DNA from 2 places in the Clostridioides sp. LIBA-6822 genome. Region 2 is predicted to be linked to the other one. Evidence: a T-box and tRNA genes for the amino acid it is inferred to sense, from the RefSeq annotation. Region 2 holds a T-box; the other holds one or more tRNA genes.
What was found. A T-box is a leader RNA that pairs with one kind of tRNA and senses whether it is charged. The one in region 2 lies ahead of ACTG48_RS18160 (valine--tRNA ligase), so its partner is inferred to be a tRNA-Val.

Region 1: it has a tRNA-Val gene. The T-box ahead of ACTG48_RS18160 (valine--tRNA ligase) is inferred to sense a tRNA for this amino acid. The anticodon was not compared.

The regions. Positions count from the first base shown of each region.
Region 1 covers NZ_CP196995.1:4,310,178-4,325,987, forward strand. Annotated here, with positions in the region: gene ACTG48_RS20470 (hypothetical protein) at 1-764, opposite strand, end outside; gene ACTG48_RS20475 (hypothetical protein) at 994-1,122, opposite strand; gene ACTG48_RS20480 (hypothetical protein) at 1,346-2,527, opposite strand; gene rlmH (23S rRNA (pseudouridine(1915)-N(3))-methyltransferase RlmH) at 2,666-3,145, opposite strand; gene ACTG48_RS20490 (EAL domain-containing protein) at 3,213-5,312, opposite strand; gene ACTG48_RS20495 (MBL fold metallo-hydrolase) at 5,325-6,122, opposite strand; gene ACTG48_RS20500 (GyrI-like domain-containing protein) at 6,375-6,839, opposite strand; gene ACTG48_RS20505 (MerR family transcriptional regulator) at 7,185-7,994, shown strand; gene ACTG48_RS20510 (BtrH N-terminal domain-containing protein) at 7,997-9,040, shown strand; gene ACTG48_RS20515 (M1 family metallopeptidase) at 9,136-10,599, opposite strand; gene ACTG48_RS20520 (DnaD domain protein) at 10,724-11,782, shown strand; gene ACTG48_RS20525 (ATP-binding protein) at 11,791-12,783, shown strand; tRNA gene ACTG48_RS20530 (tRNA-Thr) at 13,132-13,206, opposite strand; tRNA gene ACTG48_RS20535 (tRNA-Val) at 13,239-13,314, opposite strand; tRNA gene ACTG48_RS20540 (tRNA-Glu) at 13,319-13,393, opposite strand; tRNA gene ACTG48_RS20545 (tRNA-Lys) at 13,400-13,475, opposite strand; gene ACTG48_RS20550 (adenylosuccinate synthase) at 13,801-15,090, opposite strand; gene ACTG48_RS20555 (hypothetical protein) at 15,172-15,480, opposite strand; gene dnaB (replicative DNA helicase) at 15,685-15,810, opposite strand, start outside.
Region 2 covers NZ_CP196995.1:3,838,917-3,854,726, reverse strand. Annotated here, with positions in the region: gene pstC (phosphate ABC transporter permease subunit PstC) at 1-576, shown strand, start outside; gene pstA (phosphate ABC transporter permease PstA) at 578-1,402, shown strand; gene pstB (phosphate ABC transporter ATP-binding protein PstB) at 1,421-2,185, shown strand; gene phoU (phosphate signaling complex protein PhoU) at 2,213-2,866, shown strand; gene ACTG48_RS18175 (FUSC family protein) at 3,026-3,898, shown strand; gene ACTG48_RS18170 ([Fe-Fe] hydrogenase large subunit C-terminal domain-containing protein) at 3,982-5,418, shown strand; gene ACTG48_RS18165 (polysaccharide deacetylase family protein) at 5,464-6,294, shown strand; T-box leader at 6,606-6,866, shown strand; gene ACTG48_RS18160 (valine--tRNA ligase) at 6,943-9,609, shown strand; gene rgaR (two-component system response regulator RgaR) at 10,035-10,745, shown strand; gene ACTG48_RS18150 (AzlD domain-containing protein) at 11,011-11,334, opposite strand; gene ACTG48_RS18145 (AzlC family ABC transporter permease) at 11,324-12,040, opposite strand; gene ACTG48_RS18140 (S8 family peptidase) at 12,854-13,732, shown strand; gene ACTG48_RS18135 (bifunctional folylpolyglutamate synthase/dihydrofolate synthase) at 14,016-15,314, shown strand; gene ACTG48_RS18130 (TIGR03905 family TSCPD domain-containing protein) at 15,436-15,681, opposite strand.

The sequences.
Region 1 (15,810 bases), 470 kb from region 2:
TCATATTTTGGATATATTCCACCATCTTTTACTGTTCTATATTCATTTATACCTAATATTCGCTCTATATATTTACTTGCCACTTTGTTACTATCATCTGTGTATCCACAAAATAAGCACTTTGTTCCATCATCCGTTATTAGTGAGTCTTGAAAACAACTTGGACACTGTAGAATGCTTCCATATTTTGAGTATGAATCAATTTCTTCTTTTATCTCATTCCATCTATGCTCTACAAATACTTCAATTTCACCTATCTTTAGCCTTATTTTTTCTAATAATTCCATTTCATTTATGCTAAAGTTGTCATTTTCAAAATTATCAATTATAAATTCTACTATAAGATTGAAAACTTTCATTAGATAAGCTATCAATGACTCATACGAGTCTACAATAGCAAAGTGCTCTAATTTATTTCTTTTTTCTCTAAGTTTTTTTAGTAAATTTTCTTCTTCTTCACTAAAACATACATTGCATACTTTTTTTAATCTATTTTGACATTCTTTTGAATCAATGCTATTAAAATTGCCTTGTGAAAAGTTTTTTTTATCTGCGTTCTCAACTTTTTTAAAAACTTGTTTCCAATCAGTTAACATAAGTTTATACTTAAAAATCAACTCTATACCTGATGACATATGTAATATGCTATATTTTATATTACGCTTATTATTATCTTTTTTATCTATATGTTGAGTTGAAGATAAAATAAAATCAAGACCATTCTCTAATAATGTAAATTCAATATTGCTTTTTATATTATTCACTTAAATCCTCCATTCCATTATACTATTTACATTGTATTACAAATTTCAAACAAGTACAATTAAGCATAGGAACAGGAAAAAAGGAAGGGTCTTCATCTTCTTCAGACTATCTTTCCTTCACTAAGTATCTTACTACATCTTCATTTATCTATAGCTCTATAGTATCTATTACTCTTGGCTTATCTATCGTTACCTTCGATACAAGCAAGTTCAACAACTGCTTTCTTTGTTATCTTGTACTACTTTCCTTGAACACTTGTCCAAACTTCTTCATCACTTGACTTACTAACTCAAAATGTACTGGTTCTCCTTCTTCTAACATTACATCTTGCTTTATTTCATCTAGTCTAAACTTCAAAATATCTATCTCTTCATTTAGTTTATTTACTCTTTCTGCCAGCTCAGTTTTTGTTAGTCTTCCATCTTCAAATAGTTCTATGTTAGTCCACTTAGAATTAACTCACTACCCATAGACTCTATTGTGAGTTTCACTTCTATCTTTTAGGATTATTTGTACTTTTTCCCATATAACATTATTTATTATAGCTTCGTATTCTCCATATCTATGATAGATGAACTTTTTATATAATCTTTATTTTCATCATTTCTGCTTGAGCTAATGGTTCTAATTCTCCATTATTAATACGTTCACATACATTTGAATCTAATTGAAATATAGCCTTCAGCTCCCCTGTATTATCAAGATATTCTATTACATTGTTTTTAGCTTTAGTAATTTCCCACAGTCTAAATAAAAATTGAGATGAGTGAATCATTCTTTGCTTTTCATTATCATATAAAGCATCTTCAAGAATTAGTTTACTCTCTATACTGTCTTCTACAAAATCTATAATTTTAAATCCTTGTGATTGTATTCCCAAAAAGGCATTGGTAATCAACTGTTCTACTCTTATATTTGATTTATCGGGATTATACTTAATTATTTCATCAATATTATCAACAAAAAATATCGTATGAGCTAACTTTATTGACCCTAATGTATAATATACATCACCAAAACATTTTTTTAGTTGTTCTATAGATATCCTAAATGAGTCTTTTATCTCATTCTTGTTCTTTATAAAACAATTTATGATCTCTCCTTCAATCTCATAATTTTCATGTGCTACTATATTTCTTAATTGATTTAGTTTTATTTCTTTTATTCCACTCATAGTGTCTAATTGTATTCTAAAAAGTTCCCCTGTTATATTAGCCTGTATTATTTCTTCAAAGAATGCACCTAAATCTTTCTTTTCAAATGTATTAACCTTTTCTTTTTTACCTTTGATTATATATATGTTATTTAATATATTAAATGAATAAGGCTTTATAATCCCCTCTATTAATTTACCAATTTTTTTAAATGTAACTTCTACATATTCTTCTATAGTCAAATTTTCTCTTACTTTATCCAAATTATATATAATCCAATATTTATTTATTGCTTTATTAATATCTGATGACCAATTAGCAAATGCTTTAAAACACTCTTCTTTATCAATATTCATACTATTCTTATACATATCTAGACACATAGTAAATTCTTGATAATACTTCTCATATTGTTTTAATTTAGTTAAGTTAATTAATTCTGGTAATAAAACTTCAATTGCATTTCTTTCTAATACTTGCTTATTCATAAAAAACTGATTAAACTCTTCTATTACCATTTCTTTTATATCCTCTGGTGAATATCCTGCTTTAATTATCCCTAAGTAAGTTTCATTGCTTATATCTGAAATTACTTTTCTTTCCCCCATAAATTCTCTCCTTTAATCATTATCAATTACAACTATACCATATTTTTCAATTATATTGCATTACTTATGATACAGTATTTTTATGTATGAAAATAGCCTTAACCAAGATATATCAATGGATAAGGCTATTTTGATCCGTTACTTGTGATACGGTTCTCCATTATTTATCCTATATGCTCTATAAATCTGCTCCAACAATATCAATCTCATCATCTGATGAGGAAAAGTCATCCTAGAAAAAGACAACTTATAATCAGCTCTTCCTAAAACCTCATCAGAAAGCCCTAGAGAACCTCCAATTATAAAACAGACACTACTATTCCCTCTAACCGCTAAATCACTCATCGTCTTAGCTAACTCTTCAGAAGACAAATTTTTTCCATCAATAGCTAAAGCTATAACATAACTATTGTGCTTTATCTTCCCTAAAATTTTCTTACCTTCTTTATCTTTTATAATTTCCATTTCCTTAGCACTCAAATTCTCTGGAGCTTTCTCATCGTCCAACTCTATAATTTCCAACTTACAGTACTTAGAAAGTCTTTTTTTAAACTCATCAATACCTAATTTTAAATATTTCTCTTTAATTTTACCTACCACAACTATACTTATATTCATATGTTTCTCCTAAACTTAATTTTGCTACAAATTTATATCCTAATATAATCTATAAGCTCTTATAAAATTATCTCACTCTTTCTTGATTTGCATACTCTATAAACTCTTCAAAAGGTACAGCTTTGCTGTAATAATATCCTTGATATATTTCACATCCTAATCCATATAACTTATCTCTTTGATTTAAATTTTCAACATACTCTACAATTATATCAAAATCCAAATGCTTTGAAAGATTTACAATAGACATTATGATTTCACTGCTTCTTTTATTTGTAAGTATCTCTTTAACTAACGAACCATCCAATTTAACTATATCAAAATTATTATTTTGAAGATATATAAGAGAGCTGTGCCCCATGCCAAAATCATCCATAATTAACTTTACTCCCAAGTTATGTATCGCATTTATACGTTCAATAATTATTTGTGAACCTGACAATGCAACTTGCTCTGTGATTTCTATACCTAGCATATTGGGATTTATATCATTACCATTAATTATATTTTTTATTTGCTCTGGCAACTTAGGGTCATCAAGTTGGTCTGGAGATATATTTACAGAGAATTTAACAGGATTTCTCAGTAGCTTTTCACTCTTCTTTAAATCAACACATGCTTTATTAATAATATACTCTCCAAGCTCATCTAAAAATCCTTCTTCTTTAGCCAAGATTATAACTAGTGGTGGATAAATGAATCCCCCTATTGAATGTTTCCATCTAAGTAATCCCTCTGCACCCACGACACTTCCATTATAATTAACTTGAGGTTGATAAAAAAGTTCTATCTCTCCTCTTTTCATAGCAAATTTTAAATCTGAAGCCAACATTTTTGAAATTGACCCTATTTTACCACTGTAATTTAAAAGATTTGGCTGTTCACCTGTTAATTCATACCTTTTTATTAAATTTGTTAAGTTTTCTATATTATTCTTAAACATGTATGTATATCTATTTTGCGACATTTTTATAAATGGTATATAAATCATAACCCCAATACATAGATTAAACAATTGTAACATACTACCTCTTATAGAGCCTGTAGCCATATAGCCACTTAAAAATATAGGTGATGTCCATTCTACAGGAGAAACTGTACATGGAACAAACCCTATAGACATAGCTATATAACTTGTAATAGTTAAGATTATAGGCGTAATTACAAAAGGTACAAACATAATATGGTTAAAAACAATTGGGATTCCGAAAACTAACATCTCATTTATATTAAAAAGAGCTGGTATGGAAGCAATTTTGGCTAGCTTTCTTACATTTATACGTTTTTCACTAAGAAAAATCGCAATTACTAGACATAGCAAAGAACCGCATCCACCCAACAAGACCATTGTATCAAAAAAAGTCTTAGTAAAAATTTCTGTTGGCAATTGATTATTGTTAACTAAATTGATATTAATTGCCATACTATTTTCAAATAAACTTTTTGCAACTGTATCTAGTACATTACTCCCATGAATTCCAAAAAACCACATGAAATGCATCAAGAAAATAAATAATAAGGCACTCATGAGATTTCTTCCCATTTTACTAAACACATTTGAAAATAAATCGTAAAATATATCTTGAAAGTTTGAACTTCCAATTAGATTTATCATTATTACTCTAAAAATAGAAAATAAAAATACTACAATTATGAACGGAACTATAGCCGAAACTACCATATTAAAATCTGCATCTGCTCCCTCTGTATGAAACTTTACACTTGTGACAAAAGATTCTGTAAGTTTTACAAACAATACAGATGATGTCATAGCTACAATAATAGCTGTAAATAACCACTTGGTCTTAAATACTTCTATATAATTAAGTTCATTGCCACTTGAAAACACTAAAAAAGAGCACATTGCAACTATAGGAACAAGTACTGTATACTTGCTCCCATATATTTTCCCATAACTATAACTTATTGTTAATAATATTATTAATGAAATAATTCCTAAAGTAGAATCATTTATAAAGTTAAGTATATTTGTAATTTCTCCATTAAACAAACTTGATAAATACTTTTGATAAGCATCAATTGGAAGATTCAAAATGACAAGAGCAGTTGAACCAGCCATAATAGCAGGTATCGCTAAAATCATTCCTTGCTTTATAGAATACAAAATTTTATTATCTTCGACATTTTCGAAATTTCTTTTTAGCAAAGTTATTCACCTCTACTTCATTTCATAAACATTAGAAACATCATTTCGTGATAGTACATCTAGTTTTACATCCTGTCCAACTACTATATCATTTGATGCTAATACTCCTTTTGAAGTCTCATATGCCAATTCTGGAAAATTATTTTCTTTGCTTAAGTGTGCCAATAATATAGATTCTGTCCCTTCATTAATAAGCTCAACACAGAAATTAGCTGCATCTTCATTAGATAAATGGCCAGTATTTGACATTACTCTTTTCTTTAAAGCATATGTATATGACCCCATCATAAGCATATTAGGGTCATAATTTGATTCTAACACTACTAGCTTAGATTTATATAGGTGTTTTTTTATATTTTGAGTTATACATCCTATATCAGTAGCTATAGATATCTTTTCATCACTTTCTGTATAGAAATTATATCCAACTGGGTCAGACGCATCATGTTCTATTGAAAAAGGTCTAACTATAATATCTCCTAATGAATAAGTTTTATCATTTTCAAAAACTTTCATATTTTTATCTTTAACATCTCCTAACTTATCCTTCATAGAACACCATGTCTTTATATTAGCAAATATTGGTATATCAAACTTTCTTGATAATATACCTGCCCCTTTTATGTGGTCAACATGCTCATGTGTTATAAATATTCCTTTTAATTTATCTGCATCTACATCAATGTCTTTAAGACCTGTAGTTATTCTCTTTCCACTTAATCCTGCATCTACTAGTATATTGGTATTTTTATATCCTATATAATGGCAATTTCCACTACTGCCACTTCCGACTGAACAATACTTTAGCATTCCTTCACCTCTTTTTCTGCCTTATAAATTATATTATACCAAAAAAACAGGAGTTGTCTCGAAATTGATTTTTTCTAATCAAATTTTAAGCTCAACTCCTGTTTTTAATAAAGAAATATTCCTTCTATACGGCTTACACTTAGGTAAATATTAGAAATTTTTCTAACTTGCTGTCTTCAGACTTGCTTTACTTTAGCACACAAGATATACAATCTATTTTTATTCAATCACCTATATAATCTCTACCTTGTATTAATGAATTGGCAACATCATTTTGGTTAAAAGTTCGCTCGTTGGGCGATTTGGCGTATTTAGGTATTGATAATAAATTTCTCCAAGCATTTCATATGGACTACTCTGTACCCATGCAAACAATTCTTCTAATGTAGAGTCTTGTAAAAGATAATCACCTTGGTCAATTGCAGTAACTATCTTTTGTGCAGGTATTTCTATCCCCTGAATATCATCTACGCCTTCCATCTTAGTTGCAGTAGGAAAACCTATTTCAATATTTAAGTTTTCTAAGTCCATATTGTGAAAGCAGACAATAGGTGCTCCTGCTACGAAAGTATTTTTACTTTTTATATAGTCCATGATTTTGGCATATCCTTGAGCAGAGAACTCTTGAAATTCAAGCATGAAGTTAATTGTTTTCCTTATTACTAAAGCATAATATGCACTCTGTTCAACCACAGTAATATCTGTTTTTCTTGACATTTCATTTCCTCCAATAAGTTTATTTTATTTATAGTTAATATGATATCATCTAGCATATATTGTGGCTTGTCCTACAATGCTCTTTTTAAGCCCCAAAGTAATAATTAAATGGCACAAACATATTTAAATACTATACATAATATTTTCAATATGCAAACCATAAAGCAAATTACTTTAAAAATACATTATAAATTAATAGGAGTATCAACTCTATATTCCATAAGGACATTATATATATAAATAGAGAGATAAATAGCTTATTGTATAGTCATCTTTAATACGTTATAATTTTCTTGACATTCCAGTGCAGAGGATAGTTTACAATTAAAATCGAAGGAGGTAATTATGTATAGAATAAGTCAGTTTTCTAAAATATCTGGTTTGACTGTAAAAGCTCTACGCTATTATGATAAAGAAGGTATTTTAGAACCATCATTTAGAAATGAAGAAAATCAGTATAGATACTATGATGATGATAATTTGAAAAAAGCAATGCTTATTAAGTATTTACGCTCTTTAGATTTTTCTATAATAGAAATCAAAGAAGTTGTTGAAACTGTCAAAAATGAAGATGATTTAGTATATATCTTACAAGAAAAAATTAAATTTATTGAAATGAATATTTCAAGAGAAAAGAAACTCATTCAGAAAATTAGCATGGGTACATCTTCATTAGAAATTACGCATGAGAATAACAAATACAAAATTGAAAACATTGAAATTCAAAAAATGCTTGTTGCTTCTATCAGATTCACTGGAAAGTATAGCGACCTTGATAAGTATGTCCCATTGCTTTATAAAGCAGTAAAAAATAATAAAGATGGAAAACATTTTAACTGCTATTTTGATGAGGAGTATGTTAAAAATGCAGACATAGAATTATGTGTACCTCTAAAAAAGCACATTACAGATACAAGTATTGAGTGTAAAGTATTACCTAAAATTAAAGCAATATGTACAAAACACTATGGTAGCTATGATACTTTATATCTTGCATATAAGGCTATGTTTGAATATGCTAATGCTAATAACTTGAAAATTTTGACTCCAAGTAGAGAAGTATATATCAAAGGGCCTGGTGCTATTTTCAGGGGAAATCCTGCTAATTATATAACTGAAATTATTTTGCCTCTTGAAATAATAGAAAAGGAGTAATTATGAAAAAATTAATTGAAAGTTTTGTTCCACAAGGCGGGAAACACTGTATTACTAATTCGCTGAAACAAATTTTTACTTATTATGGTTATCCAATGTCAGAAGAAATGTTATTCGGATTAGCATCAGGTATATCATTTCTATATTTAAATCAATCTGCCTCACCTATGATAAATGGAAGAACAAAAATATTTGAGTTTGAAAATAAACTTGCCAAACGATTAAACATAGAAATTAAATGTAAGTCTGGGAATAATTATCCTAAGATTTTTGACAGTACAAAACATTTGGTTGATACAAATAATCCAGTCCTAATTTATGTAGATATGCCTTATATGAAATATCTAGGAATGAACCAAAATAACCATTTTGGAGGTCATGCAGTCGTTTTATTTGGATATGATGAAACATCAAGAAAATTTTGGATAAGTGATAGAGATAATCATGATTATCCGATAAAAATTCCCTCTGGGCAAATATCTCAAGATTATCATATGGTCGATTACGATGAAATTGAAAAGGCACGCAGTAGTGTATATAGACCATTTCCTGCAAACAATAAATATTTAATATTTGATTTTACTGGTTTCAGAGTGATTGATAAGGTAATTTTACAGGAAGCTATAAAAGAAATTTGTGATACAATGCTAGATCCACCAGCACAACTTATGGGTATTAATGGAATCATGAAATTTTCAAAAGAAATACTAAAGTGGAAGCAATTTAGCTCAAACAAACTACGCTTGGCTGGGATAACAAATTATTTTCAAATCAGTAAAGATGGTGGAACTGGCGGTGGGATTTTCCGCAAGATGTATGGCGAGTTTTTAATTGAATCTGCTCCAATAATAAAAGATGAGAGACTATTTGTGATAGGTCAAAAGTTTATTGATGTTTCTGAACATTGGAACGAAATAGCTAATGATATGTGGGAATTATCTCAGACAGCTAATGTTGAACTTTTGAAGAAGATGTCTAATTCAATCTCACAAATTTATGATGATGAAAAAAATTTGTATTTATCATTAAAAACTACTGTAGATTAGAGGTTCTTAAGAACCTCCATTTCTATTTTTTCTGTTTTTTACACAAAAAAAGAAATGCTCCAAATTCTTATTTTGAAACATTCCCTGTACAAAATTTACTTGTATTCACTTATAATCTTATTTATATCTACCCCTTTACTACTCCATAGCTCTACAAAAGCTCTTCCATTAGCATTTTTATGTTTATATTTATTATAGTATTCATTTAAAGTCTCAAAGAATACTTTATCGCCAACTTCTTTTCTTATTTCATTAAAAGCTATTGCCCCTTTTGTATAAACATTCAAGCTGTATTCAGTAGAATTTTTATACTCATTTGTTGGCTTAAATATATTCTCACTCAAATAACTCTTTGTCTGTATTTCCATAGTCTTTAGAAGTTTATTTGCCATTTCTTTACCATATTTCTGTTCAAAATACACTATTGTAGAATATTCAGTAAGTGCTTCATCCAACCAAGGTTCACTTATTTCATCATTTCCAACAGCAGAATACCACCATTGATGTGCTGTCTCATGAGCAATAACATATTCAAGTAGAAATTCATTTTTTTCATTATATAAACTTTGGTCTATCATAACAAGCATAGGATATTCCATCCCACCTATAAAAAAATCACTTGCTACAACAGAGTATTCTTTGTATGGATATTTGCCAAATAATTCACTAAATATATCTATTGAGTCTTTTGCAACTTCAGTTGCTTTTTTAGAAAGTTTTTTATTTAAATTGTATGTACTAATAGCTACTCCTTTTGAATCCACTTTATTTACATCAAATTTACTACTTAATATAAATGCAAAGTCTCTAACATTTTCAGCTTCTATTTCATATAACATCTTTTTATTGTCATGTTTGTCATTTATAAGTTTTCCTGTATGAGCAATTTTATATTTATTTGGAATCAATAGTTTCACATGAAAATCGCTAGTTTCACTATAAAACGGGTCCCCAATTGTTTCATAACTCTTTAAATTCCATCCTCTTTCATCATTAACACAAGCTATAGGAAACCAATTAGTAACATTTATAGTATTTTCTCCATATCCAAATCTTCCAACTGAATTTGGCATTTTTACATTATATTTTATGTCTAATGATATTTTTTCATTTGGTTTCAATTCTTTTCCTAATTCTATTTCTAATATATCATTTTTATCCCCTTTAATTTTATACTCCATTTTACTATTCTTATTTAATACATTCTTTATATCTATGTATCCTTCATTAAATCCATTAGGATAAGCTCTTGTCATTTCCTCTTTTTCAAAAGGAGCAAAATCTTTTTTGGAAAAAGCATTTGGATATATATGAAAATATACTTTATCCATATTTGATTTTGTATTATTTATGTACTCAACATTCTGATTACACATTAGCCTCTTAGTTTCATCATCAAATATAACATCCATATTATATTGATTTATCTTAGAATTGTTTTTTTCTTTGTACGTTTCTAGACTGTCATCCTTTTCTATAAAGCAACCTATTATTAATACCACAAATAGAATTGCTACTGATAATGTTCTTCTTACTTTTTGGTTGAATTTTATAACCAAAATATCTCCTCCCTTTCAAAATGAATATTGCTAGAAAATATTTACATGCTAATCTTGTGACCTTTTATTTGTTTACAGACAAATATAATATAAAAAATGATATAATTTAATCTGAGGTGATAAAATGTTTTTCAAAGAAAGCAATGAAATAGATTTAGGTGAAATCACTATTCCCAATATCTTTATAGATATATTTATGCCAATGGCGGACGGGTTATACGTAAAAGTTTATCTTTTGGGTTATAGACAAGCATGTGATATTACTTCTAATCCTAAGTTCGACAATAATTCAATAGCCAAAAACCTAAATATACCTTTGTCTGATGTGTTATCTGCTTGGAAATTTTGGGAGGAAAAGAAGATTATAAAAATACATGACAATGGAGAATTTGATAGTTTTAATTATTCAATAGAATTTTTAGATTTAAAAAATTTCTATATTGAGAATATATTAGGTAATAATTCATCTATAAAATCTAATACAGATCAAGTTGTATCTACTTCTGAAAATCCAAGTATTAGAAAAATGTTCAATTCCATAAATAAAATAGTTGGCAGATATCTCGACCCAAGTGAAAAAATAAGTATTATGGATATAATGAATAAATACAATATGAGCCCTGATATGATACTTTGTGCTTATGAATACGTCAAAGATAAAACAGGTACATCAAAACCAGTTAAATACATTGAGGGTATTATCAGGAATTGGTATGATTCAAATTTATATACACCAAAAGATGTTGAAGACAGCTTTTTAGTTAGAAGTGAGAGATATATTTTATATAAAACCATTTTCAATGAGTTAGGATTTTCAAGACAACCATCAAAGTCAGAAAAAGAACTTATGGACAGTTGGTTTGATAAATTTGATATGGATATGGACTTGATAATAAATGCCTGTTCTAAGTCTAAAAATATTTCAAACCCAAGTATATCTTATATAAATGGTATAGTTAAAAATTGGAATGAAAAAAATATAAAAAATTTAAATGATTTAAAGCAAAAAGAGGAAGAACGTATAGTTAAGGAGAATATTAATAAGAAGCAGATTAATACTACTCAAAACAACAATACTTACAAGAAAACTAAGTTTCATAATTTCAACGAAACATTCACTCAGTATACCTCTGATGAACTCGATGAGATTATTAAAAAAAGTCAAAAAGAAAAGTTTAAGTAGGTGATTAAATGAATGAAGATAAAATAAGAAAAATACTTGCTAAATACGATAAGAAAAGAGATAATAACGAACTCTTATTAGAAAATAGAAAAAATGAGGTATATAATAGAATTCCGGAAATAAAATCTATAGATGATGAGATTTCTAAAATAGGCCTTAGCTTAGCTAGAACAGTACTTTTAAATCCTAAGTCTAAAGATGAAATTGTGAATAAATCTAAAGATACTATAGAATCTTTAAAGGTAAAGAAAGAAGAACTTTTAGTTGAAAATAACATACCTCTTGATTATCTAGAAATAAAGTTTCAATGTGCTTCTTGTAAAGACAAAGGTTTTTTACCTAATGGTGAAAAATGCTCTTGTCTTAAACAAGAAATTGTAAATGAAGCTTATAAAATGTCTAATTTAGATAGGATTTTAAGTCAGGAAAATTTTTCGAATTTTAACTTGAATATATTTTCTCCTAAGAAAGGTTCTAATGGAGAAATATCTCCTAGAGAAAATATGCTAAATAATTTAAGTATCTGCGAAAATTTTGTTCATGATTTCAAGAAAGATAATGATGAAAATTTACTGTTTTATGGTTCTACTGGACTGGGAAAAACATATATGTGCAATTGTATTGCAAAGGAATTATTGGACAAAGGAAATGTTGTAATCTATCAAACTTCTTTTAGAATATTAGATATTCTTGAAGACTATAAATTTAGAAGAGACACAAATAATCAGATAAGTGAAGATAATTATAAAAACTTGTTTGATTGTGATTTATTAATAATAGATGACCTTGGTACTGAACTTAATAACTCTTTTACTAGTGGAGAAATCTTCAACATTGTAAACACAAGACTAGTTACTGGTAAAAAAATTATTATCTCAACCAACTTAACACCATCCCAAATAGGAAACACTTATACTCAAAGAACTCTTTCTAGAATTTTAGACAAATTTAGGATTTTAGAATTTACTGGTGATGATTTGAGATGGGAAAGATTTAAATAAAATAGCCCTTAAAAAACATTTTTTTATTTTTAAATAGAGAGGTAAGAACAAACTTGCTTCTCTGTTTAAAACTTATACTAAAGAAACTAATCTCTCTGCTATAAGTACACTTCTAAAGTATTTTTAATACATCTAATTCTTTATATTACTTGTAATTTATCAATATTGTAAACTTATCAGATTATATAATACTATTCTAAAAAGATTCTAAATTTTAATCTTAAAATTATATCATTACAAATAACTTAATACTTTATTGTAATTAAATTTAATTTTTCAATCAAAAAAAGATACTTAAAAGTATCCTGTAACATAGAAAATTATATTAATTTGAATTTATGTACTTTGTGGAGCTGGTGATAGGAATCGAACCTACAACCTGCTGATTACAAGTCAGCTGCTCTACCGTTGAGCCACACCAGCATATAATCTAGTATTCATCTCTAATTCAAAAATGGTGGGACTAACAGGGCTCGAACCTGTGACCCCCTGCTTGTAAGGCAGGTGCTCTCCCAGCTGAGCTATAGTCCCATACTGGTGACTCGTAGGGGAATTGAACCCCTGTTACCGCCGTGAAAGGGCGGTGTCTTAACCTCTTGACCAACGAGCCATAATTTGGTGATCTATCCGCGACTCGAACGCGGGACACCCTGATTAAAAGTCAGGTGCTCTACCGACTGAGCTAATAGACCACATTTTTTCGACTTTTTTCGTCGTTTCTTTCACTCACAAGTTATATTATAACTGCTATACAATTTTTAGTCAATAGTTTTTTTATTTTTTTAGCATATAATTAAAATCCTCTTGAACTACCTATTTTCAACAAGTATTTTAAATAAAATATGTAATTATAATACAGAAATTCAACTTTAATTACACATAGAATATACATAAATAATTTTAACTGAATAAAAATTTAATATAAATCTAACACAAAAGAGTATCTCTAATAACTATAATCATTACTTTGAGATACTCTTTCCTTATTATTCATAACTTAAATTGTTTAATAAAATATTAAGCAAATATATTTTTTCTTATTATTGTTTGAGCTCTATTAGGCCCAACAGAAACCATGTCTACACTCACTCCGACCAACTCTTCTATTTTAGCTATATATTTCTTTGCATTTTCTGGAAGATTATCAAAATTATCTACTTGAGTTATATCTTCATTCCATCCGTCTAATTCTTCATATATAGGTTCACATTTTGCTAAATCATCTAATGATGCTGGGAAATCTGTTATTATTTTATCCCCCATTTTGTAAGATGTACAAACTTTTATCTTATCAAATCCAGTTAAAACATCTAGTAACATAAATGAGATACTAGTTAAACCATTAACCCTAGCTGCATACTTAACTATAACTGCATCAAACCATCCACATCTTCTTGGTCTACCAGTAGTTACTCCAAATTCATGACCTTGTTCTCTTATTTTATCACCAATTTCATTTATTTGTTCTGTAACAAATGGTCCCTCTCCAACTCTTGTAGTATATGCTTTTACTATACCAACAACATCTTTTATCATATTTGGCCCTATACCTGCACCAATTGCAAATCCACCAGATGTTGGATGAGACGATGTAACAAATGGATATGTTCCTAAATCTAAATCTAATAAAGTTCCTTGTGCTCCTTCAAATAATACTTTTTTACCTGCTCTTACCGCATCATATACAATAACTGACGTATCTGCAACATATTTTCTTATCTGTTCTGCATATCCTATATATTCATTATATATAGTTTCAAAATCAAATAATTCTTCTTTTCCATATATATTTTTAACTATTTCATTTTTAGCATATATCTGAGCTTTTAACTTTATAGCAAATTTATCTTTATCCATTAAATCACATATTCTTATTCCAGATCTCTCTGTTTTATCCATATAACAAGGTCCAATACCTTTTTTTGTTGTACCTATCTTTAAATCACCTCTGGCTTCTTCTGACAATGCATCTAGCTCTTTATGATATGGGAATATGACATGGGCTCTATCACTTATTTTTATATTTTCTGTACTTATATTATCCGCTTTAAACATTTCCAATTCTTCTAAAAATCCTTTAGGGTCAAATACTATACCATTTCCTATTATATTTACTGTTTTTGGATTTAATACTCCTGATGGAATTAAATGTAATGCATACTTCTTACCTTCCACAACTAATGTATGCCCTGCATTATTTCCACCTTGTCCTCTCACTACTACATCTGCTTGAGTAGCAAGATAATCTATAACTTTACCTTTACCTTCATCTCCCCATTGAGAACCAACAATTGCAACTGTTTTCATGTAATTCACCTCTATATTTTATATACTCTCGAACGCTTTACTTATTTATTCTATCAAACATTCGTATTTTTTTCAACTTTTTTAGCGTTCTCCAATATTTAACAAATACTTTTCTATTTTTGAAAATTCATCTTTCTCTATAATTTCTTTTTCATATTTTATAACTTTTTCCATAAATTTATCCACATCTAAAAGTTTTTCTAACTTACATATGTTAATTATATTTCCAAAGTTTGTATTAGTCATATTTATATAATACTGACTATCCACAATACTAGCATAAACAACAATCGATTCTTTTAGGTTATTATCAATTATTCTAAATAAGTTTATTTCATCAAGTACTTTAATTATATTGGGATATATACACTTTAAGCTTATTTTTTCCATATTATTCCTCCTAATAATTAACATTTATACACAGATAAAGCAAGCCAAAAGCTTGCTTTATCTACTTATTCACACTTATCAACAGGGCACCTGTGGATACTGTGGATAATTTTTTAGCTAAATTTCAATGTTTAGACATATTTAGTGACAGGTATCCACATTTTTCCTGTAGAAAGAAAGGATGTTCTGTGGATATTCGTTAGATTATAGGTCTCTCAACTTATCCCCAAATCTTTGAACTTCACCAAGCCAAACTAGTTCTACAGAACCAGTTTCACCATGTCTATTTTTTGCTATTATTACTTCTCCTATATTTTTACTCTCAGAATC
Region 2 (15,810 bases):
GTAGCACCTAAGAGGTTAGCAAAAATAATGTCACCAGCAGTTGAGCTTCTAGCAGGTATACCTTCAGTATTATACGGTGTATTTGGTCTTGCAGTGATAGTTCCAATGATACAAAATATGTTTAATCTTCCAAAGGGTCAAAGTTTATTAGCAATAGTAATAGTACTAGCAGTAATGATGTTACCAACAATAATATCTGTATCAGAAACAGCTATAAGAGCAGTACCAAAAGCATATAAAGAAGGTTCATTAGCACTTGGTGCATCAAAAATAGAAACAATCTTTAAAGTTGTATTACCAGCTGCGAAATCTGGAGTATTAGCTGCAGTAGTATTAGGAGTAGGAAGAGCTTTAGGAGAAACAATGGCAGTAATACTTGTTGCAGGAAACTCACCAGTTATGCCAACTTCAATAACAGACAGTGTAAGACCACTTACAACTAATATAGCACTTGAAATGGGATATGCATTTGGTACACATCAAGAGATGCTATTTGCAACTGGAGTAGTACTGTTTACATTTATATTAATCTTAAACTTAGTTTTAAATAAACTTTCAAATAAGGCGGTAAATTAAGATGAGAAAGTTCAGAGAGAATACATTAAAATTATTAGTATACCTATCAGCACTATTTACAATAGTATCGTTAGTAGTCATAGTAGGATTTATATTTATAAAGGGAATCGGAAATATGAATTTTAATTTCTTATTCAGCAATTATTCAGCATCAGGTGATGGTGGTATACTTCCAATGATAATTACAACATTATACACAGTAGTAGTTTCTATAGTCGTAGCAACGCCTATAGGAATCTTAGCTGCTATATATTTACAAGAGTATGCAAAAAAAGGAAAAGCAGTTACAGCCATAAGATTCGCAACTGAAAGTTTATCAGGAATACCATCTATAGTGTATGGATTATTTGGAGGAATTTTCTTTGTTGTTACATTAAAAATGGGGTATTCAATAGTTGCAGGTTCGCTTACAGTAGCAATAATAATATTACCAGTAATAATTCGTACAACAGAAGAAGCTTTAAAGACAGTTCCTCAAGCGTATAGAGAATCATCATTAGCACTGGGAGCTACTAAATTTCAGACTTTATATAAAGTAGTACTTCCAAGTGCAATACCAGGAATCTTATCAGGAATAATCTTATCAGTTGGTCGTATAATTGGAGAATCAGCTGCGATATTACTTACAGCAGGTACTGTAGCTAAGATGCCAGGTGGAATATTTGATAGTGCAAGAACATTAACTGTACACTCATATTTACTGACTAAAGAGAGTGGAGATATAGCAACAGCAGCTAGTATAGGAATTGTTTTAATAGTAATCGTATTAGCACTAAACATGCTAGCAAGATTTGTTGCTAAGAAGTTAAATAAGGCTAATTATTAAATTTAAGAGGTGTGAATGATGGAATTAATCGATAATATAAAAATGAGTGTAAAAGATTTGGATTTATTTTATGGTGACAAACAAGCATTAAATAAAATAAATATGGACATAAAAGAAAATAAAGTTACTGCTTTAATAGGACCATCTGGATGTGGGAAATCAACCTTTATAAGAACTTTAAATAGAATGAATGACTTAATAGAAGATGTAACAATTAAAGGAAATATTTTTGTGGATGGAGAGGACATATACATTTCAGATGATGTCATAAATCTTCGTACTAAAGTAGGGATGGTATTTCAAAAACCAAATCCATTTCCTATGAGTATATATGATAATGTTGCCTATGGCCCTCGTACACAAGGGCTAAGAGATAAGAAACAATTAGATAAAATTGTAGAAGAGAGTTTGAAAGGAGCAGCTATTTGGGATGAAGTTAAAGATAGGCTTAAGTCATCTGCATTAGGACTTTCTGGTGGACAACAACAACGTATATGTATAGCAAGAGCAATTGCTATGAGACCAGAAGTTATTCTTATGGATGAACCTACATCTGCTTTAGACCCAATTTCAACATTAAAAGTTGAGGAACTTATAGAGGATTTAAAAAAAGATTACACAATAGTCATAGTTACTCATAACATGCAGCAAGCTGCTCGTATATCAGATGAAACAGCTTTTTTCTTAAATGGAGAGGTTATAGAATTTAGTGATACAAAAACTATGTTTACCACTCCTGTGGATAAAAGAACAGAAGATTATATAACAGGTAGATTTGGTTAAAATATATAACTATAAAGGAGTTAGACAATGGTCAATAATAGCTTAGATATAAGTATTGATACTTTAAAGGAACAAACAGTACTTATGATGGAAAAATGTGAAGAAGCAATAGAAAAGTCTGTGACTTGTATGATAGAGAAGGATTTAGAAGGTGCAAGAAAAGTAGTAGAAAATGATGAAGAGATAAATAAATTAAGAGAAGAGATAAGGGATAAGAGTATAGAACTAATAGTATTAAAGCAACCAATGGCAAGGGATTTAAGATTTATTTATTCATTAGGAAATATATCAATAGAATTAGAGAGAATAGGAGATTATGCAGCTAATATAGCTAGAGAAATGCTGAAAATAGGTGGAGAAGCTTATATAAAAGAGCTGATAGATATTCCTAAGATGGCAAAAGAATGTAAATCTATGATGTCTCAGACTAGAGAAGCTTTAATCTTATTTGATGCAAGTATAGCTTATGATGTAGGAACTAAAGATGATATTGTAGATGGTTTGTATGAACAAGTACAAATTGATTGTTTAAAAATAATGCATGAAAATACAAATACCATAGACCAAGGGGTAAAACTTTTACTTATAGGAAGATACCTTGAAAGAATTGGAGACCATATAACAAATGTGTGTGAAAAAATAATTTTTGCAATTGAAGGTAAAATGGTAGAGATAGGATAAAAAAACTGCTTTAAAGCAGTTTTTTTTATTGTCTAAATTAAGAAGTAATTGATAAAAAAATATGATTAATGGGTAAATTTAAAAAATTGTGATATACTAGGAACATATTAAATTTGAGGATGCGTATTTTATAGAAAGTGCTTTTTAGGAGGTGGAACTTTGAAACTTCAAAAGATGGGTATGAGAACTATAAAAACAGGAATTAGTGTAACGTTATGTATGCTTTTAGGAGACTATTTAGTTGAGAATATGTTTTATTCTCTGGTAGCATGTATAATTTCTGTCCAAGATACAGTAAAAGGTTCTTTAAAAACAGGAATCAATAGAGTAGAAGGTACTATTTTAGGTGGTATAATAGGATTCATCTTTGCCATCACTAAAGCTGGAGACCCTTTTTTATGTGGTCTAGGAGTAATGTGCTCAATATATTTATGCAATCTGTTTAAAATAAAGTCAGTAGTAGTTGCCTGTGTAACTTTTCTGGCTATACATCTAGGTGTAGGAAACAATGACCCTGTATATTATTCTTTACATAGGGTACTGGATACATCTGTAGGTGTCTTGTTTGGGGTACTTGTTAATTACTATGTTGCTAGACCAAATTATCTAAATAGTGTTATAGATGAGTTTAAAAAGATAGAAGAACTGTCAATGTTACTTATTGAAGACAAAATACTTAGAAAAAATAATTTAGATGTAGAGAGATTTGAAGAAGAAGTAGAAAAATTAGAAGAAATATATTCAAAACTTATTGATGAATTGGATTATAGTTTGAGTGAAACTAATATAGAAAAAATTGAGAATGCCTTAAGGATATGTAGAGAAATACATTTTCATATGCAGTCTATAGAGTTATTAGAAAATAAACTTTATTTAAAGGAGCATACATATAAATACCTTAAGAAAACATATAATGTGGATGAATTAGACTGGAATATAGATGAAGAAAAAAGCCCTGTATTTAACTATCATTTAATGAAAATAATGCTTGAAATAGAGATGTTAAAGAAATTAAATAAATTATATCAATAATAGTAAGTAAATAATAAATAAAAAATAGTATCTTTGTAAATATTAAACATATATAAGTTTAATTTACGGAGGTACTATTTTTTATGAATACTAGAAATGATAATTCTAAAATATTAGAAATATATAAGATGAAGCTTTTTGGAGAACTTGTAAAGGCAGTGTGGAATGATAATACAGAGGATATTGAAAATCTACCTGAAAAAATTTTAAATGATAATTTGAATAATAATTTAAAAAATGATTTTAATGAGGAATTTGATAAAGATACCATGGTAAATCTAATTAGAGTAACTATGGGATTAGATGTAACAGGAGACACAGATAAAAATTTAAAAGATGCATTACATGAAGCTATAAATTTAGATGAAGTCAAAAGACCAATAATATCTATAATATCAGATGCTTGCAAATATTGTGATGAAAATAATAAGGAAGATGAGTCATGTAAAATAAAAAGCAAGCATATTAATTGTAATGAGGAAGATGTATGTAGTGCTTGTGGTGATTGTGTATCAAGATGTAAGTTAGGTGCAATATCAGATAAGATAGAATTTATACCAATGATAAAGTTGTTGAAAGATATAAAGAGTCCTGTATATGCAATAGTCGCACCAGCTTTTGTAGGGCAGTTTGGAAAAGATGTAAGCCCTGGTAAATTAAGAACTGCATTAAAAAAGATAGGATTTGAAGATATGATAGAAGTTGCTTTGGCAGCAGATATGCTTACTGCAAAAGAAGCATATGATTATTATGAACATATGAAAAAGGATGAAGAAGGATGCTTTATAACTAGCTGTTGCTGTCCTATTTGGGTAAGCTTGATACAAAATAGTTTTCCTCAAATATTGGAGAATGTATCACCATCTGTTTCTCCTATGATTGCCTGTGGGAGAGCTGTAAAAATTTTAAATCCAGATGCTAAAGTTGTATTCATAGGTCCTTGTATGGCAAAAAAGAAAGAAGCAATGTTAGAAGATATAAAGGATGCAGTTGATTTTGTGCTTACATTTAAAGAGTTACAAGAAATATTTGATGCATTAGAGTTAAATCCAGCTATAATGGATGAAAGTAATAGAGTAGAGGCATCCCTTTCAGGTAGAGTTTATGCTAGAACAGGAGGTGTAAGTAAAGCAGTTAAGTTATCAGTTAGAAGAATTGACAAAAATATAAAATTTGAAGAAAAAGCATTTGAGGGAACAAAAGAATGTATGGACGGTTTAAAGAAAGTTTTAAATAAGGAGATAGAAGCTACCTTTATAGAAGGAATGGGGTGTGTAGGAGGCTGTGTAGGAGGTCCTAAGCGTATTTTAAGTGTAGAAGAAGGTACTAAGAATGTTGATGAATATAGTGAAAGCACAAATATGGAAACTCCATTTGATAATTTAAATGTGTTGCAATTTTTAACTTCTTTGGGAATCAAAAGAGTAGAATCTCTAGGAGAAAAGGAAGAAGAAAAAGTTAAAAAAATATTTAGTAGAGATATAAAAAGTAATAAGAAAGAGAATAAGTATAAAAAGTAATTTTTACTCTTAAACTTATTCTTTTATAAAAGGGAGATATGGGGGATGAAAATTAAAGATAATAAGGCTACTTTTCATGTAATGATAAGGTTATTTCTTATAGCTGTTTTAATTTTAACTGGGACATTATTGGAAGAAAAAATCAATAATGTTCCAGTCCAAAATATAAGCACAAAAGGTGAAAATACACTAGAATTACTTTCTCAAGGGAATACATTAGGAGAAATTATGTATAAAGCATCTCAAGAGGAAACAAAAGGACCAGGGGCTACTTCTGAAAAAGTAGCGTACATAACGATAGATGATGGACCATCAAAATATACAAATGCACTTCTTGATATTTTAAAAGAGAACGATGTCAAAGCGACATTTTTTATGCTTAATCAAAACATGAAAAATCATAAGGAAGAAGTAAAAAGGGTATTAGAAGAGAAAAATTCAATAGGTTTTCATAGTGTAAGTCATGATATACATAAGCTATATAAAAGCCCAGAGGTAACAGTGGGGGAGTTCAATACATGTAATGATACTTTACAAGATATAACTGGTCAGAGTTCAAAATTAATAAGATTACCCTATGGAAGTAAGCCATATATGCCAGAAGGTTCATATAGTAAACTTATGGAGAATGATTATTTAATTTGGGACTGGAATTTGGATACACAAGACTGGAAATCTTCTACAAGTCAAATTGTTAGTAATATATTGTACTATGGAAGAAAAAGAGATGAATTAGTAGTGCTGATTCATGAGAAAGAACAAAGTTTAAACGCTTTAAACAATATTATAAGAATTTTGAAGGAGAGAGGATATACAATATTGCCAATTACAGAGAATATCACACCTAAAAATTTCTGGCAAGAAAACTTACAATAAATTCAATTATAGTAAAAAATAAAGTAAATTATTTAGGAAATAAAACATATAATTTATAAAATAGAATATAAAAAATAGAACATAAGAAAGATAATGTAAATAGAATGTAATCTAAAATAAATAACATGGCGTTAAAATTTAAACAAAAAATAGTATAGTTATTGACATTATAAGACAAAATAAGTTGAAAAAAATAGTATAGAATATAATAATCAGCATATAATATAAAAAAATAATTAAGAAAATTCAGAAAAAATAAAATAAAAATAATTGACAAAGAGAATAATATTTGTATATAATAATATGTAATATTAAAGACTGAGAAGAAGAGGAGTAAGTAAATACTACTAAAAGAGAGGAAAATTCACTGGCTGTAAGATTTTCTAAGTATAAGGTTTGCTGAACGTAGCTTTGGAGTTTCTAAACTGAACTGTTAGTAAGTTTAGACGGTTAGAACCGTTAAATTCTTTGAGAGTCAAAGTTGATGAAATAACATTAAACAATATTTGATTAATGTTATTGTATTTTAAACTTTGGAATTAAGGTGGTAACGCGAGCTTTTCGTCCTTTTAAAGAGGATGAAGGGCTCTTTTTTATTTCTAGATATATTTTAAAAAATTTATTTATAAAAATACAGGAGGCAAGACAATGGAAAATACGAACTTATCAAAAACTTATAATCCAAAAGATTTTGAGGCTAGGTTATATAAAAAATGGATGGATGAAGGGTATTTTAAATCTAAACCAAATCCAGATAAAAAGCCATTTACAATAATGATGCCACCACCAAACATAACAGGGCAATTGCATATGGGACACGCTCTTGACCATACACTTCAGGATATATTAATAAGATGGAAGCGTATGGATGGGTATGAAGCTTTTTGGCTTCCAGGAACTGACCATGCTTCTATAGCAACTGAAGTTAAAGTTGTTGAAAGAATAAAAAAAGAAGAAGGTAAGACAAAGTATGAAATAGGTAGAGATGAATTTTTAAAGAGAGCTTGGGACTGGAAGGATGAATTTGGAGGAAAAATATCTAACCAACTTAAACAATTAGGAGATTCTTGTGATTGGGATAAAGAGAGATTTACCATGGATGAAGGGTGTAATGAAGCAGTTATAGAATTCTTTGTAAAACTATATGAAAAAGGTCACATATACAGAGGGAATAGAATAATAAACTGGTGCCCAGATTGTAAAACTACTTTATCAGATGCAGAAGTTGAGCATGAAGAACATGACGGAAACTTTTATCATATAAAATACCCACTAAAAGATAGTGAAGATTTCTTAGAAATAGCTACAACTAGACCTGAGACGATGATAGGGGATACTGGTATAGCAGTAAATCCGGAAGACGATAGATACAAACACTTAATAGGAAAAACAGCAATACTTCCATTAGTAGGAAGAGAACTTCCAATAGTTGCAGATAATTATGTTGACTTAGAGTTTGGAACTGGTGCAGTTAAAATGACTCCAGCACATGACCCTAATGATTTTGAAGTAGGATTAAGACATAATCTTGAGCAGTTAAATACTATGAATGAAGATGGAACTATGAATGAAGTTTGCGGAAAATATGAAGGTATGGATAGATTTGAATGTAGAAAAGCTATCGTAGCAGACTTAAAGGAGCAAGGTTACCTAATTAAGATAAAAGAGCATAATCATAATGTAGGAACTTGTTACAGATGCCATACAGTGGTTGAGCCTAGATTATCAGAGCAATGGTTTGTTAAGATGGATGAACTTGCAAAACCAGCTATAGATATTCTTAAAAATGGAGAACTAGAATTTGTTCCAGAAAAATTTGATAAAACTTATTTACAATGGCTAGAAAATATAAGAGATTGGTGTATATCAAGACAATTATGGTGGGGTCATCAAATACCAGCTTACTATTGTCAAGAATGTGGAGAAATAGTAGTAGCAAAACAAATGCCTGATAAATGTCCTAAATGTGGAAGCACTCATTTTAAACAAGATGAAGACGCATTAGATACTTGGTTTAGTTCTGCACTATGGCCTTTCTCTACTCTAGGATGGCCAAATAAAACTGAAGCTTTAGACTACTATTACCCAACAAGTGTACTTGTTACAGGATATGATATAATATTCTTCTGGGTAGTTAGAATGGCTTTTGCAGGGATGTTCTGTATGAATGAGAAGCCATTTGACCATGTATTAGTTCATGGATTGGTAAGAGATTCTCAAGGTAGAAAGATGAGTAAATCTTTAGGAAATGGTATCGACCCATTAGAGATAATCGAGCAATATGGAGCTGATGCACTAAGATTTACATTAACAACTGGAAATTCCCCAGGAAATGATATGAGATTCTATATGGAAAGAGTAGAATTTGCTAGAAACTTTGCCAATAAATTGTGGAATGCATCAAGATTTGTATTTATGAATATTGATGAAGATATAATTAAAAACATAACTAGAGAAAGTGTTAAAGATAACTTAACTTTAGCAGATAAATGGATAATATCAAGAGCAAATAATATTGTAAAAGAAGCAACTAATAATATGGATAAGTTTGATTTAGGAATAGCACTTCAGAAGATATACGATTTCACTTGGTCAGAATACTGTGACTGGTATATTGAAATGGTTAAACCTAGATTATATGGAGAAGATACAAATGCTAAATCTGCAGCATTATATACATTAACTTATGTTCTTGAAAAGATATTAAAATTATTACATCCATATATGCCATTTATAACAGAGGAGATATACACTTACCTTCCTACTGTTGAAGGATGTATAATAGTATCTGAGTGGCCAAAATATAATGAAGAAGATAATATGGCTGAAGAAGAAGAAATGATGAATTTATTGATGGAAGGTATAAGAAGTATAAGAAATGTAAGAGCAGAAATGAATGTACCACCTTCTAAGAAAGCTAAATTGATAATAATACCAAGTGAGGAAAAGATAGAAGCTATTGAACTTGGTAAAGATTATTTCATAACTTTAGCATCTGCTTCAAATGTTGAGGTAGCAAAAGACAAATCTAATGTACCAGAAGATGCAGTTGGAGTAGTTATTGATGGTGTTGAAATATTTATACCTCTTAATGAGTTAGTTGACTTTGAAAAAGAAATTGAAAGATTATCTAAAGAAAAGAAAAAATTAGAAGGAGAAATAAAAAGAGTTAATGGAAAACTTGCAAACCAAGGATTCCTAGCAAAAGCTCCTGAAAGTCTAATTGAAGAAGAAAAAGCTAAAAAAGAAAAATTTGAAGAGATGATTAAATCTGTTGAGGAAAGACTAATAAATTTAGAATCTAAAATAAAATAAATGAAAGTGTTAATAAAAACATACAAAAAGTACGTAATTTGTACTTTTTGTATGTTTTTCTTTCTATATATACAAATATGATGTTATAATTCATTACAGATGTGTTATATTTTTATCTTATTTTATGATTATATTAATCTTACATTTAAAAAATTTATGAGTAATAAAAATTTGCTGTATTATGATATTTAACATAGCATAATAAAATACATATTACATTTGTTTTCATATATTTTTTACACAATATAACTAGAAAAATAGATGAATTTATCATAATTTAAGTTTATGTATCAAAGATAATTACTAGAAGTAGTTTAATCGACAATTTAAACTTGTAAAAAAATTTGAATAGAAAAGTCAATGAGTACAGTTTGGAAATTGAAATAAAGTAAACTAAATGATATTTTAGATTTGGAGGTGATATTATGTTCAGGGTAGTTATATGTGATGACGAAAAAATACAAAGAAGCATACTGAAGGAATTTGCAGAAAAACTTTTGTCTGAAAGGTGTCTAAATTATCAAATACTGGAATTCTCCTGTGGAGAAGATTTAATATCCAAATACCCAGAAAAAATTGACATTATATTTTTAGACATCCAAATGAAAGATATCAATGGAATTGAGGTGGCTAAAAAAATAAGAAAGTTTGATGAAAAAGTAGAAATTATATTTACAACAGCTTTTTCAGAGTATGCTCCCCAGGGTTATGAAGTACGTGCTTATAGATATTTAGTAAAACCTATAGAGTATAGTAACTTTGCAATGGGTGTAAATCTTTGTATTGATAACCTTCAAAGAAAGAAGGAGCGTTATATAGTTTTAAATAGTAAAAAAGGATTTAATAGAATACTGATAGATTCTATTTTATATGTTGAAACTGTAAAGAGAGATTTAGTTGTACATACATTAGGGAGAGATTATAAAGCTAATATGAGCATGAAACAAGCAGAAAAATTATTATGTGAAAATGGATTTTTCAGATGTCACACAAGTTTTATTGTCAATTTGAGAAGAATAGAAGATCTTGGGGATAATATGATTACTATTAATGATAAATTTATACCTATTAGTAAGTACAGGCTCAAAGATTTAAAAGTAGCATTAACAAGCTTGTTATGTGATATAATGTATTAATTTTGAAAAAGGTAAAGTAAAATATTTTGAAAAATATTTAAAGTCATCACAGAGCTATTAATTTAAAACTGTCTTAATATAGAAAAAATTCTCTGTATTAAGACAGCCCTTATTATGATGTAAAATAGTAGCTTATAGATTATTGATATTGTTTTAGATGTAGAGTACACAATTATAATAGATTAATTATTAGTATATTATGACTGATTTTTATATGCAGTATTGTACAGTATTTCAGTTTTTTACTGTATAGTGACATAAAATTTTAAAAGATGACTCCAAAAAAGCATATAGATATTGCACCTACAGCTATTGAGATAGCAATAGATTTAAATTTATAAGCTACTAATAGTACTATGATACCTGATATAATTTTGGGATTGGTGAATGACAAATATATACTATCTCCATTAAAAAAAATATCCTTTGCTATTAGTGAACTAAGTATAGCGATAGGTATAAATTTCATAATGTCTTTAATAGAATCAGGCATATCATTTTTTGAAAGTATTATCATAGGTAAAATCCTTGGAATATAAGTAACAATTGCCATACCTAAAATAACTATAAGTATGTAATTAGTATTCATAGACTTCCTCCTTTTTATGAGTTAATTTTTGTATATAAAAGCCAAATAAAGCAGATAAAACAGAGGCTATTATGATAACTAAACTGCTTTTAAAGAAAGTATATAAAACTATTGATAATAGGATAGAAAGCATTGAAACGAGTATATATACTTTACTTTTAATTTGATTAACTACTAATGTGATGAACATTGCTGTAAGTAGGAAGCCTGCAACAGAATCACTGATAGTAACAATTTTTCCAAGAAATGCTCCTAAGAAACAACTACCAGCCCATACTATTATACAAAGATTGTTTAGGTATAATGCGTGTCTATCTGTCCAAGTACCATAAGTATATTTTTCTAAGTTTATAGCGAATGTTTCATCTGTAACACCATGGCAAAAATACATTAAAAATCTCATATTTTTATTTTTTATATGCATATGTAGGTTGGAACTCATTAAAAAGTTACGAAGATTCAATATAAATGTAGTTAATACTATTGAAGTTATACTTCCATTTGAAGCTAGCATTGAAGCTGCTACAAATTGTGAACTACCCGCAAATACCATAAGTGACATCATTAATATGTAAAAGGCAGATAAACCTGCTTTTTGAAGCATAATACCACAAATAAGTCCTAATGGAATATATCCTAGAAATATTGGGATTGATGCCAGAAAACTTTCTTTTAAGATTTCTTTTTTTGATGTTTCTTGTTTCAAATACAATCACCCCTTTAAAATAATGAATATTTATAAAATTCTATAAATATTTGTTTCATTTTATTATATCTATTTTGATTGGTTATATCAATGTTTGAGGCAATACAGTATATACATTAAAATAATTATTTATAATTTGTAGAACTTATAGTAATAAATTAATAGATAGTTTAATTCTATTAAAAGACTTCCTTTTATGCGATTTATTTATTGAAATATGATATAATGTATAAGGGTGTAGGTATTGCTTCTTAGGATAATACCTATATAAATTTTTAGAGTGTACTTGGTACAAATTTTTACATAGTAATTTAAATTTATATTTATTCGCAGTTCTTGGTGTTTTTTTACACTTTGATTCATACTTTGTAGAATGAATAGTATGTTTTGTAAGATAGATTACAAGACGATTATATTTAAATTAATTTTCTTATAGTATATAAATAATTATTCCCCTAAATAAAAATGAGATTTATGTAATCTAGATTGAAAAGTATAATATACAATTGATAGTTAATTATGAATAAGTATTAATAAAGTATACAAGGGGATTGTCTAATAAGAAGGATAATCTCCTTTTTACAAAAAATTCTAAATTGTGATATAAATCTAAAAATTTTATCTTAATTTTTAACTATTTAATGATAATAATTGATATAATGAATATAAATTGAATATATAGTATACTTAATTTGTGTTTTTAGAAATAAATATAGCATTTAAAAGATAAATTGTGCAACTTAAATTAAAGTTTAAGATGAACTATTAGCATAGATATATTAAAAACTTTTAGTAATGGAGAATATATGTGATATGAATAATAAAGTTAAGGTTGCAGTATTAGATACAGGAATAGATAAAGAACATGATTACTTAAAGGATAACTTAGTTGGAGGAATTGCTTTTGAATGTATACATGATTATATTTTTATATCAGATAAATTTGATGATGAAGATGGTCATGGAACTGCTTGTGCATCAATAATAAAGAAGGAATATGAAGATGTAGAGCTATTTGTCATAAAAGTTTTAGGAAAAGATAGCATTGCAAATATAAAAGTTCTTGAAGAAGCATTAAAATATCTTCTAGATACTAACATAAGATTGATTAACTTAAGTTTATCAGTCATAGGAGTAGAAAGTGTCAAGGGATTATTTGAAGTATGTTATGAATTGTTTAGAAAAGGAAAAATAATAGTATGTTCATTGTCTAATAATTTTGACTTAAGTTATCCAGCAATGTTTAATAATGTTATAGGCGTGAGAGGATTTACTTTAGATGTAGAAGATTCTTTTTGGTACAATAAAAAATATGATGTTCAATGTGTAATGGATAGTAATTCATATATAAGTTGTGACATAAACAACTCCTACAGGTTACCACCAAAATGTAATAGCTATGTAGCAGTGAAGTTTACTGGAAAAATAGCTAAGATATTGTCGGAAAATCCAGATATAGAGATATCTGATTTAAATGATAAACTTGAACTATTAGCAACTAAAAACCATTGGGATAGTTTTGAGTTTGATGAGTATAGTAGAATTCCAAACTTTAAATTGGATTTGTATGACAAAGAAAATACTCTTCTTATGAAAGTTGCTGATGTTGTTAGAGATTGTTTAAACATTAAAGCTGATAATGAAAAATTATTTCAATGTAGTCTTTTTAATAAGGAGATAGGATTAGTTTAGGATAATTGTTTTAATTTACTTCAAAAATTAGAGCAGGTATTTAACATAAAATTTAATTATATGGATATCTCAAAGTATGATTTAGTTTCGATATATACATTAACTGAGTTAGTAGAAATGTATAAAAATAAAAATTTATAAATAAAGAAAATAAAGAAGTAGTAACTAGATTTAATGTAGAAGGTATTAGATTATATGTATTCTTTGTCAGTAGATTAAAAGTAGAAAATATACTATAATTAGATAACATAAAAGAAAATGCCGATACAGGGGGAATTAGATAATGAAATATGAAGAAGCATTGGAGTATATATCACAAACCAATAAATTTGGTATAAGATTAGGTCTAGAGAATATTGGAAAATTATTAGAATTATTGGGGAATCCACAAGAAACTTTAAATATAATACATGTAGCTGGAACTAATGGAAAAGGCTCAGTGTGTTCTTTTGTTTCTAATATACTAAGAGAGTGTGGATATAAAGTCGGTTTATATACATCTCCGTATTTAGAAACCTTTACTGAACGTATAAGAGTAAATGGAGAAAATATACCACAAGATGATGTTGCTAGGATAATTGAATTAATAAAAGAAAAAATAGATATTATGGTAGGACAAGGCTATGAGTATCCAACAGAATTCGAAGTAGTTACTGCAATGGCATTTTATTACTATTCAGAACAAAAGGTGGATTTTGTAGCTTTAGAAGTTGGTTTAGGTGGAAGATATGATGCTACCAATATAATAACAAAATCACTTGTAAGTGTAATAGCATCTATAAGTTTAGACCATACAGGTATACTTGGAGATACAATAGAAAAAATAGCATATGAAAAGGCTGGTATAATAAAGGAACGTGGAGTAGTACTAGTATATGACCAAACTGATGAAGCCAAAAATGTTATAAAGTCAGTTTGTAAGGAGAAAAAAGCACAATATATAGAAGTTAATTTTGATGATGTAAATATAAAAAAATCAGATATAGACTCTCAAATATATGACTGTACTGTAATGAAAGAAATTCACAAAGACCTTGAAATAAAGTTGATAGGTGAACATCAAATAAATAATTCTATATTGGCGATGAGTGTAATAAAATATCTAAAAGATATAAATAAACTAGAAAATATAAGTGAAAAATCTATAAGAAAAGGACTTATAACTACTCAGTGGCCAGGAAGAATAGAAAAAATAAAAGAAAATCCAATTTTTATAATAGATGGTGCACATAATGAAGATGGAGCAAAATCTTTGGCAAAAGCACTTGATAAAAATTTTAAAGAGAGAAGTTTAACTCTATTGATAGGTATGCTAGAAGATAAAGATATTGATAGTGTTTTAAATATATTATTGCCACGTTTTAATAAGGTAATAACAACAACACCTAACAATCCAAGGGCCATAAATTCAGATATACTAAAAGAGAAAGTATTAAAATATGTGGATGATGTAACATCAAAACACGAGATAGAAGATGCAGTAAATTACACACTAGAAACAGCAAATAAGGATGATGTGATAATAAGTGCAGGTTCTTTATACATGATTGGCACAGTGAGAACTTTAGTAAAGAAATTATAATTTTATAAATAAATACAGGAATATAAATAAAAATATAAAAAAGAGTTGTCTAAGATGGTAGACAGCTCTTTTTATGTAAAGTAAGTTTTTAATAAATTTTATTGATGTTATATAGTAGTAATTATATAGATTGACGGATAGCCTTAGATAACTGGTCTGGGCAAGAAGTACCTTTTCCACCGCAATCAATACCATTTAATTTATCAGCTACTTCAAGAGCATTTTGACCAATTATTAAGCTTCTAAGTCCTGATAAATTACCATTACATCCTCCTACGAACTCAGCATCAACAATCATATTATTTTCATCAACTTCAAAAATCATTTCTCTACAACAGACACCACTTGGGTTAAATGTTACTTTCATTAAAAAGACCTCCATTAAATATTATTTCATTTTTTTAACATTAATAATAATACCAAATATATGCGTAATAATGCAACTATAAAGCATAATACAAGCTAATGAAATAATATATTATTGTAGTATATGTAT